Regions from separate parts of the Xanthomonas hortorum pv. pelargonii genome, predicted to be linked through region 2. Evidence: predicted binding sites of a transcription regulator. Region 2 holds the regulator's gene; the other holds the start of a gene.

Region 1 (4,905 bases), 1.5 Mb from region 2:
GATGGCTGGCTGCGCTTTGGCGAGCGTCTGGTGCAGGTGCTCTCGGCACTGCTCGGCGTCGGCGCGGTACTGGTGGTCGGCAATACCGTGCGGCTGGACATCCAGTCGCGGCGCGAAGAAATCGGCGTGCTGCAGTTGCTGGGCGCCAGCGATGGCTTCATCCGGCGCCCGTTTCTGTATCTGGGTGCGTGGTATGGGCTGGGTGCCGGCGCGGTTGCGCTCGCGCTGATCGCCGCCTCCGGGTTGGCCTTGCAGTCACCGTTGGCGACATTGGCCGACAGCTATGGCAGTTCTTTTACCCTGCACGGGCTGGATCTGCTGCATTCTGCGATGGTGCTGGTCGGCACCCTGGTCCTGGGTTGGCTGGGCGCCTGGCTGGTGACCGGCCATTTCCTTCGCCAGACCCGTCCCACCGAGACCTGAGGCCTGCCATGCATCCACCAGATCTCAAACACCTGATCAGCGACGCGCCGCGCGTGATGGTGGTCGATGGCTCGAAGCTGGTGCGCAAGCTGATTGCCGACGTGCTGACCCGCGACCTGCCGAATGTGCAGGTGATCGGCTGCTCCAGTATTGCCGAAGCGCGTCAGGCGCTGGAAGCCGGCACGGTGGATCTGGTCACCACCTCGCTGTCGCTGCCCGACGGCGATGGCCTGACCCTGGCGCGCAGCGTGCGCGAAGCGGCCGGCCAGGCCTACGTGCCGGTGATCGTGGTCTCCGGCGATGCGCAGCAGCACCTGGTGGAGCGCCGCTTCACCGAATACGTCACCGATTATTTCGACAAGGCGCTGGGCCATGAAGCCCTGGCGACCTTCATCCGCGGCTACGTGCAGCCCGAGCCGATCGTCGGCGCGACCGTGCTGTACATCGAAGACAGCCGCGTGGTGGCCGAGGCGACCAAGCGCATGCTCGAGCGCCAGAGTCTGAAGGTCATCCATGTGCTCACCGCCGAAGACGCCTTCGCGCTGCTCACCGCCGAATCGCTGGGCCGCACCGAGCGCCGCATCGACGTGGTACTGACCGATGTGACCCTGAAAGGCGAGCTCAACGGCCGCGACGTGGTCGAGCGCATCCGCATCGATTTCGCCTACGGCAAGCGCCGCCTGCCGGTGCTGGTGATGACCGGCGACACCAACCCGCGCAACCAGTCCGAGCTGCTGCGCGCCGGCGCCAACGATCTGGTGCAAAAACCCATTGAAGAGCGTCTGCTGGTGACCAAGGTGTTGTTCCAGCTGCGCCTGGCACGGCTTGAGGATCAGGCTGTCACGCTATGACTGAAATGTTAGATGTGGCCGAAGTAGAGGCACGTATCCAGCTGGAACCGTCGTGGAAGGCGCGCGTGGGCGATTGGTTGCTGCGCCCGGAGATGCGGGAGCTGTCCGCCTTCCTGCGTCAGCGCAAGGCGGCCGGTGCGCGGGTGTTTCCTCCGGGCCCGCAGATCTTTGCCGCTTTCGACGCTACCCCGTTCGAGCAGGTCAAGGTGGTGATCCTGGGCCAGGATCCGTATCACGGCGAAGGCCAGGCGCATGGGCTGTGCTTTTCGGTGCTGCCCGGCGTGCCGGTGCCGCCGTCGCTGCTCAACATCTACAAAGAGATTCAGGACGACCTGGGCATCGCGCGGCCGGACCACGGCTATCTGATGCCGTGGGCGCGCCAGGGCGTGCTGCTGCTCAATGCGGTGCTGACGGTGGAGCAGGGCCGCGCCGGCGCGCACCAGAACAAGGGCTGGGAAGGCTTTACCGATCACGTTGTGGAAACGCTCAACCGCGAGCGCGAAGGCCTGGTGTTCCTACTGTGGGGCAGTTATGCGCAGTCCAAGGGCAAGGTCATCGACCAGGCGCGCCATCGCGTGTTCAAGGCCCCGCATCCCTCGCCATTGTCGGCACACCGCGGCTTTCTGGGCTGCCAGCATTTCTCCAAGACCAACGACCATCTGCAGCGGCGCGGGCTCGGCCCGATCGACTGGTCGCTCCCACCGCGTAACGCGCTTAACACCACGCCCGCCCGCGGCTGAACGGGTCGGGCGGCACCGCATTTCGCATTGGTTTTGTCACGGTCTTCGCAGCGTGGCGGTGATAACTTACCCATCGATTCGTGAAGTTGGCCGCTGGAACGCCGGTATGGTCAAAAGCCCGAACGTCCTATAAATGGAACGCTGGGAACTCTTACTGTACCCGGCAGTCCAATAGTTCGACTGCTAAGATGGTGCCTATGAACCAGACTACCTCGACTGCCCTTGTGGCAAACAATCTCCCGATTCCCAGTGCGCTCGGTTCGCTGGACGCCTACATCGGTGCCGTGCACCAGATCCCGGTGCTGTCGGTCGATGAGGAACAGAATCTTGCCCGTCGTTTCCGCGACGAGCTGGATCTGGACGCCGCGCGCGAACTGGTCCATTCCCACCTGCGCTTCGTGGTGCATGTCGCCCGCGGCTACAACGGCTACGGCCTGCCGCTGGGCGACCTGATCCAGGAAGGCAACATCGGCCTGATGAAGGCGGTCAAGCGCTTCGACCCGGAAATGGGTGTGCGCCTGGTCAGCTTCGCGGTGCACTGGATCCGTGCCGAAATGCACGAGTTCATCCTGAAGAACTGGCGCATCGTCAAGGTCGCCACGACCAAGGCGCAGCGCAAGCTGTTCTTCAACCTGCGCAAGTCCAAGACCCGTCTGGGCTGGCTCAATGCCTCCGAAGTGACTGCGGTCGCCAAGGACCTGAACGTCTCCGAGCGCGAAGTGATGGAGATGGAGTCGCGTCTGTCCGGTCGCGATATCGGCTTCGATGCCTCGTCCGATGAGGACGACGATCATGGCCCGCCGTCGCCGGTGAGCTACCTGGTCGCCAACGAGGAAGACCCGTCGCAGGCCTACGAGCGTCACGACAGCGAAGACAACCAACTGCAGCTGTTGCGCGAAGGGCTGTCCGGTCTGGATACGCGTTCGCGCGACATCGTCAAGCGCCGTTGGCTGGACTCCGATTCCAAGGTGACCTTGCAGGAGCTGGCCGACGAGTACGGCGTGTCGGCCGAGCGGATTCGCCAGATCGAGGCGAACGCGCTGAAGAAGATGAAGGCACTGTTCGTCGCCTGATCGGTTAGATCACGCGCGTCAGGTTGCAAAAACGGCCTGGTTTTCCGGGCCGTTTGCGTTGCAGGTGTGCAGTTTTCATGTCCATCAAGAAGCTGACGAACCGTCCGGATGATGCGCCCGGCATTGTCGCTTTAGCCGACGACAGCTATTCCGGCAGACGCGCTACCGGTAGATGCCAGCCATAGCGGATGGCCATGAAGCGCAGCCCGAAACACACGCCCGCACCCGTGGCCAGCGACCAGGCTTGCGGCACGTCGAGCACATGCCCAATGGCGACCAGTCCGCCGCCTGCGAGTGCGGCGACGGCATACAGCTCGGCTTGCAGGACTACCGGCGTGCGCGCTACCAGCAGATCGCGCGCGATGCCGCCGCCGATGCCGCTGAGCATGCCCAGCAAGGTCGCGCTGAGCGGGCTGAGCTGATAGTCCAGCGCCTTGCTGGTGCCATAGACCGCAAACAAGGCCAGCCCGGCTGCGTCGAACAGCTGCACCGGGTTGCGCAGCCGTTCCACCGCGGCATGCCAGCGGAAACCGGCCATCCCGGCCAGGCAGGCGATGAGCAGATACTGCGGATGCACCAACGCAGCCGGCGGGGTGGCGCCAATCAGTACATCGCGCACGATGCCGCCGGAGACCGCGGCCGCGCACGACAGCACCAACACGCCGAACAGATCCAGACGGTTGCGCACCGCCACGGTCGCGCCGCTGAGAGCGAACACGAAGGTGCCGAGCAGATCCAGCAGGAACAGGAGAGTGGTCACAGCGCCGCAGTGGGAACGGGCGGCACAGCATCGCGCACCGCCCGTCGCACTGTCATCCGTCTTTGCTGTTGGGCAGCGGGTCGTCGGTTGCGCCGCCGAAGATGATGCGTGCGGCGCGCTGGTAGCTCCAGTACGCCATTGCCCAGTTCACCAGCACCACGAAGCGGTTGCGGAAGCCGATCAGGAAGTACACGTGCGCGGCCAGCCAGAACCACCAGGCGACAATGCCGGAGAGCTTGAGCTTGCCCACATGCACGATGGCGGCCATGCGGCCGATGGTGGCCAGATTGCCGTAGTCCTGATAGCGGAAGGCCGGCGTGGCCTGGCCGCGATGGCGCGCGCGGATCGCCTTGGCGATGTGCTTGCCCATCTGCTTTGCCGCCGGCGCCACGCCCGGCACCGGGCGGCCGTCCTGCTGTACCGAGGCCAGATCGCCGCCGACGAAGATTTCCGGATGGCCGGGCACGCTCAGGTCCGGCTGCACCAGTACGCGACCGGCGCGATCCAGCGGCACGCCCAGCGTACGCGCCAGCGGCGAGGCGGCCACGCCGGCCGCCCAGACGACGGTACGCGCGGGCACGAAGGTGTCGCCGAGTTGATAGCCCAGCGCGTCGATATGCGTCACCGGCGTACCGGTGTGCACTTCCACGCCCAGGCGTTCCAGCTGCTTGCGCGCCTTGTCGGTGAGATCTTCCGGGAATGAGGGCAGCACGCGCGGGCCGGCTTCGACCAGACGCACGCGCGCCTGTTGCGGATCGATGTGGCGGAACTCGTCCTTGAGCGTGTGGCGGGCGATTTCGGCCAGCGTGCCAGCCAGTTCCACGCCGGTCGGACCGCCGCCGACCACTGCAAAGCTGAGCCAGGCGGCGCGTGCGGCGGGGTCGGATTCGGCTTCGGCGCGCTCGAAGGCCAGCAGCAATTTGCGCCGCAGCACCAGCGCGTCGTAGAGCGTTTTCAGGCCGGGCGCATGCTCGGCCCAGTGATCGTTGCCGAAGTAGGCATGGGTGGCGCCGGTGGCCAGCAGCAGCATGTCGTAGCCGAGCGTGTTGCCATCGGCG
Region 2 (4,905 bases):
CCAGCACGCCGCCCTGAATCGCGGCACCGACGGCCACAGCTTCGTCCGGGTTGACGTCCTTGCGCGGTTCCTTGCCGAAGAAATCGGCAACCGCCTGCTGCACCTTCGGCATGCGGGTCTGACCGCCGACCAGGATCACTTCGTTGACATCGCTGGCGCGCAGGCCGGCATCGTTCAACGCGGTGCGGCACGGCTCGATCGACTTCTTGACCAGGTCTTCCACCAGCGCTTCGAGCTTGGCACGGGTCAACTTGATGTTGAGGTGCTTCGGGCCCGAGGCATCGGCGGTGACGTACGGCAGGTTCACTTCGGTCTGCTGGCTGGTCGACAGCTCGATCTTGGCGCGCTCTGCGGCGTCCTTCAGGCGCTGCAGCGCCAACGGATCCTTACGCAGATCGATGCCCTGATCCTTGTTGAATTCGTCGACCAGATACTCGATGACGCGGTTGTCGAAGTCTTCGCCGCCCAGGAAGGTGTCGCCATTGGTGGCCAGCACTTCGAACTGCTTCTCGCCATCGACTTCGGCGATTTCGATGATCGACACGTCGAAGGTGCCGCCGCCCAGGTCGTACACGGCGATCTTGCGGTCGCCGCCGTTTTTGTCCAGGCCATAGGCCAGGGCTGCAGCGGTCGGCTCGTTGATGATGCGCTTGACGTCCAGACCGGCGATGCGGCCGGCGTCCTTGGTGGCCTGACGCTGGCTGTCGTTGAAGTAGGCCGGCACCGTGATCACGGCCTCGGTGACCTTCTCGCCCAGGAAGTCCTCGGCGGTCTTCTTCATCTTTTCCAGCACGCGCGCAGAGATTTCCTGCGGCGCCATACGCTTGGCATCGCTGGTCTGCACCCAGGCATCGCCATTGTCGTGGGCGAGGATGCCGTACGGCACGTGCGAGATGTCCTTCTGCACTTCGGCGTCTGTGAACTTGCGGCCGATCAGGCGCTTCACCGCGTAGAAGGTGTTCTTCGGGTTGGTGACCGCCTGGCGCTTGGCCGAGGCACCGACCAGCACTTCGCCGTCCTTGGTGTAGGCGACGATCGAAGGCGTGGTGCGATCGCCCTCGGAATTTTCGATGACGCGGGCCTTGCCGCCGTCCATGATCGACACGCACGAGTTCGTGGTGCCGAGGTCAATACCAATGATCTTGCCCATGGATACGCTCCTGATGATTCTGTAGCTGTTTCCGGCGACGCCGGGTCTGGCTGAGATGTGGGGGTGGTGCGCAGGTGTTCAAGCCACCTGTACGAATCTGCGTTCCGCGTCCGCGCCGGCCAGTTCAGCCGGCAGCAGCCTTCAGTCGTGATTGGCCACGACCACCAGGGCCGGGCGCAGCAGGCGATCGTTGAGCAGATAGCCTTTCTGGAACACCTGCACCACGTGGCCCGGTGCGATGCCCTCGGCCTCGCCCTGGCTGATCGCCTGGTGCTGGTCCGGGTTGAACGGCTGGCCGACCGGATCGAGCAGGGTCAGGCCATTGTCGGCGGCCACCTTGAGCAGTTGCTTGTAGGTCATGTCCAGACCGTCGCGCAGCGGGCTGGGCTGGCTGCCGGCGGCGGTCAGGCCCGCATCCAGGCTGTCGAACACCGGCAGCAGCTCGCCCAGCAGCTTCTCGTTGGCGAACTTGCGCGCATTGTCGACATCGCGGGCGATGCGCTTGCGCTGGTTTTCCAGATCGGCGCGCTCGCGCAGGGCGTCGGCCTTGACCAGCGCGATCTCGCTGCGCAGCGATTCGATCTCAGCCTTGAGCGGATCGGTCTCGGGTGGGTTCTGGGACAGGTCTTCGGAGTCGAATTCGGAGTGGTCTTGGTTCATGTGCACAGTTCCCGGGCCGGCGGAACGCCCGCCCCAACGTCACCCCGTATGTGGGCGCCCGCGCGAGTTTCAAGCAAAACGATCGCCCCGATCGACTCCGGTTATCGCGTCGCGGGCGGTTCCATGGCCGCGCCCAGCACCTGGGCTGCGGTCTGCACCAGCGGAATCAGGCGGTCGTAGGCCATGCGTTTGGGCCCGATCACCCCCAGCACGCCCAGCACCTGGCCATTGGCGGCATACGGTGCGGTGACCAGCGAGACGTCTTCCAGCGACACCATGCCGGTCTCCTCGCCGATGAAGATGCGCACGCCAGGCGCCTGGATGGTGCGTTCGAGCAGTTGCAGGATCTCGCGCTTGCTGGCGAAAGCCTCGAACAGCTCGCGCAGGCGATCCAGGTCGGACAGGTCCTGCACGCCCATCAGCCGGGTCTGCCCGGCCATCACCATGTCATCGGCCTCGGCCGGCACCAGCGCCTCGCTGGCCAGGTCCACGCTGTGCGCCAGCAGCTGCTCCATCTCGTTCTTGGCCACGCGCAGCTCGCGCAGCAGCGAGGCGCGGATATCCGATAGCGCGCGCCCGGCAAACTGCGCATTGAGGTAATTGGCCACCCGCTCCAGCTCGGCCGGCTCGTAGGCGCGGCGCGGCTCGATCACCCGGTTCTGCACCTCGTTGTCGGCAAACACCAGAATCGCCAGCACCCGCCGCGCATCCAGCGGCACGAAATCGATATGCCGGAAGGCGAACTGCTCGCGCCGCGGCGCGCTGACCACGCCGACGAAGTGGCTCATCGCCGACAGCATCTGCGAGGCGCTGCCCAGCAACGATTGAGTCCCGTTGCCGCTGGCAAGCTCGGCGCGCAGGCGGCGCACTTCTTCCTCGCCCGGCGGCTGCATCTGCACCAGGCTATCGACGAACACGCGGTAGCCGTGTGCGGTAGGAATACGCCCGGCCGAGGTGTGCGGAGAGCTGAGCAGCCCCACATCTTCCAGGTCGGCCAGAATATTGCGGATGGTGGCCGGGCTGACATCCAGCCCCGCATGCTGGGCCAGCGTCTTGGAGCCCACCGGCTCGCCGTCGCGGATGTAGCGGGCAATCAGCGTCCGTAGCAACTGGCGTGCGCGGGGGTCGAGCGTTGGGGACTGTGACGCGCGCATGGGATCATCCGGTGAGACTGGGCATAGATAATCTCTGGCCCCGTGATTGGCAAGGGTCTCATTCCCTCGCCGCCCCTCCCACCCTAAGCTTGCCCAAAGCGTTCACACTCGATCCCATGCTCAGACACCTCTCCATCAAGGATTTCGCCGTCGTCCGCGCCACCGAACTGGAATTCGGGCCGGGCATGACCGTGGTCTCTGGCGAAACCGGCGCCGGCAAGTCGCTGATGGTGGATGCGCTGGGCTTTCTGTCCGGCCTGCGCGCCGATAGCGGCGTGGTGCGCCACGGTGCCGACCGCGCCGAGCTGTCGGCCGAATTCCAGCTGCCCAGCGAACATCCCGGCCTGACCTGGCTGGCCGACAACGAGTTGGACGACGACGCGCAATGCCAACTGCGCCGCATCATCCGCGCCGATGGCGGCTCGCGCGCCTGGATCAACGGCCGCCCGGTCACCTCTTCGCAACTGTCCGAGCTGGCGTCACGGCTGGTGGAAATCCACGGCCAGCACGAGCACCAGGCCTTGATGGCCCGCCACAGCCAGCTCACCCTGCTCGACGCCTACGCGCGCAACAGCGCGCAGCGCGAACAGGTGCGCCAGGCCAGCCGGCAGTGGCAGGCGCTGCTGGACGAGCGCGATGCGCTCTCGGCGCAGGGCGATGTTTCCGACCGCATCGGCTTTCTCGAACACCAGTTGGGCGAACTCGAACGCGAAGACCTGGACCCGGCCGCAATTGCCGCGCTGGACGTCAATCATCGTCGTCAGGCGCACGCCACCGCGCTGATCGGCGCCTGTGAAAGCGTCGTCCAGCAGCTCAACGGCGACGATGGCGCATCGGCGCTGGGCCTGCTGCAGGGCAGCCGCCACGACCTGGCCCGCGTCGCCGAACACGAGCCGCGCCTTGCGGAGGTGGACGCACTGCTGGACAGTGCAGCAATCCAGATCGACGAAGCGCTGGCCCTGCTCGACCGCGTACGCGACGACCTGGACGCCGACCCGGCCCAGTTCGAAGCGATGGAACGCCGGCTCGGCCGCCTGCACGATCTGGCGCGCAAGCACCGCGTGACCCCGGACGAACTGGCCGCGCAGCGCGACCGCATGAGCCAGGAAGTGGAAAGCCTACGCGGCGCAGACGAACGCCTGCAGCAGCTGGACAAGCACATCGCCACCGCAACCGACGTCTGGCGCAACGCCGCCGCCGCCCTCAGCGCCAGCCGTACCACCGCGGCAGACTCCTTGTCGGCCGCCACCACCACGCTGATCGGCGAGCTGGGCATGGGCGGCGGGCAGTTCCTGATCCAATTGCAGCCGCAGGACACCCTGCGCCCTGACCCGAACGGCGCCGAGCGGGTCGAATTCCTGGTCGCCGCCAACGCCGGACAACCGCCGCGCGCGTTGCGCAAGGTCGCCTCCGGCGGCGAGCTGTCGCGGATTTCGCTGGCGATCGAAGTGGCTGCACTGGGGCTGGACAGCGTGCCGACCATGGTCTTCGACGAAGTGGATTCCGGCATCGGCGGCGCGGTGGCCGACATCGTCGGGCAGAAGCTGCGCGCCCTGGGCGAAGAGCGCCAGGTGCTGTGCGTCACCCACTTGCCGCAGGTCGCCGCCAAGGGCCACGCGCATTACCGGGTCAGCAAGGCGCCGGTGGACGGCATGACCCAGAGCGCGGTCGAACTGCTCGGCCCGCAGGCCCGTCAGGAAGAACTGGCGCGCATGCTGGGCGGCGTGGAAGTCAGCAAAGAGGCTCGCGCGGCCGCACGCAAGCTGCTGCAGAGCGCGTAATCGGCTCGATTGCCGGGCGACACGCTCGGCGTTGTCGAGGCGGCTACCGTCTGCAAATGCACAAGGCGGCCGAAGCCGCCTTGTCGTTGCCGCCGTGCTGCGCGCCGGGTTTAGCGCACGCGCTTCTTACGCACGTACAGCACCAGCGAATGCTCTTCCA

The links. Region 2 encodes HrcA, which represses chaperone genes, less so after heat shock. Its sites were predicted from a motif close to TTNGCACTCNNNNNNNNNGAGTGCNAA; they were not measured.
Region 1: the regulator HrcA is predicted to act here: its motif matches at 2,175-2,201, upstream of rpoH (RNA polymerase sigma factor RpoH).

The regions. Positions count from the first base shown of each region.
Region 1 covers NZ_CP098604.1:1,791,780-1,796,684, reverse strand. Annotated here, with positions in the region: gene ftsX (permease-like cell division protein FtsX) at 1-423, shown strand, start outside; gene NDY25_RS08045 (response regulator) at 432-1,274, shown strand; gene ung (uracil-DNA glycosylase) at 1,289-2,014, shown strand; gene rpoH (RNA polymerase sigma factor RpoH) at 2,212-3,087, shown strand; gene NDY25_RS08030 (trimeric intracellular cation channel family protein) at 3,233-3,847, opposite strand; gene NDY25_RS08025 (NAD(P)/FAD-dependent oxidoreductase) at 3,900-4,905, opposite strand, start outside.
Region 2 covers NZ_CP098604.1:280,322-285,226, forward strand. Annotated here, with positions in the region: gene dnaK (molecular chaperone DnaK) at 1-1,150, opposite strand, end outside; gene grpE (nucleotide exchange factor GrpE) at 1,292-1,810, opposite strand; gene hrcA (heat-inducible transcriptional repressor HrcA) at 1,912-2,964, opposite strand; gene recN (DNA repair protein RecN) at 3,081-4,745, shown strand; gene fur (ferric iron uptake transcriptional regulator) at 4,856-4,905, opposite strand, start outside.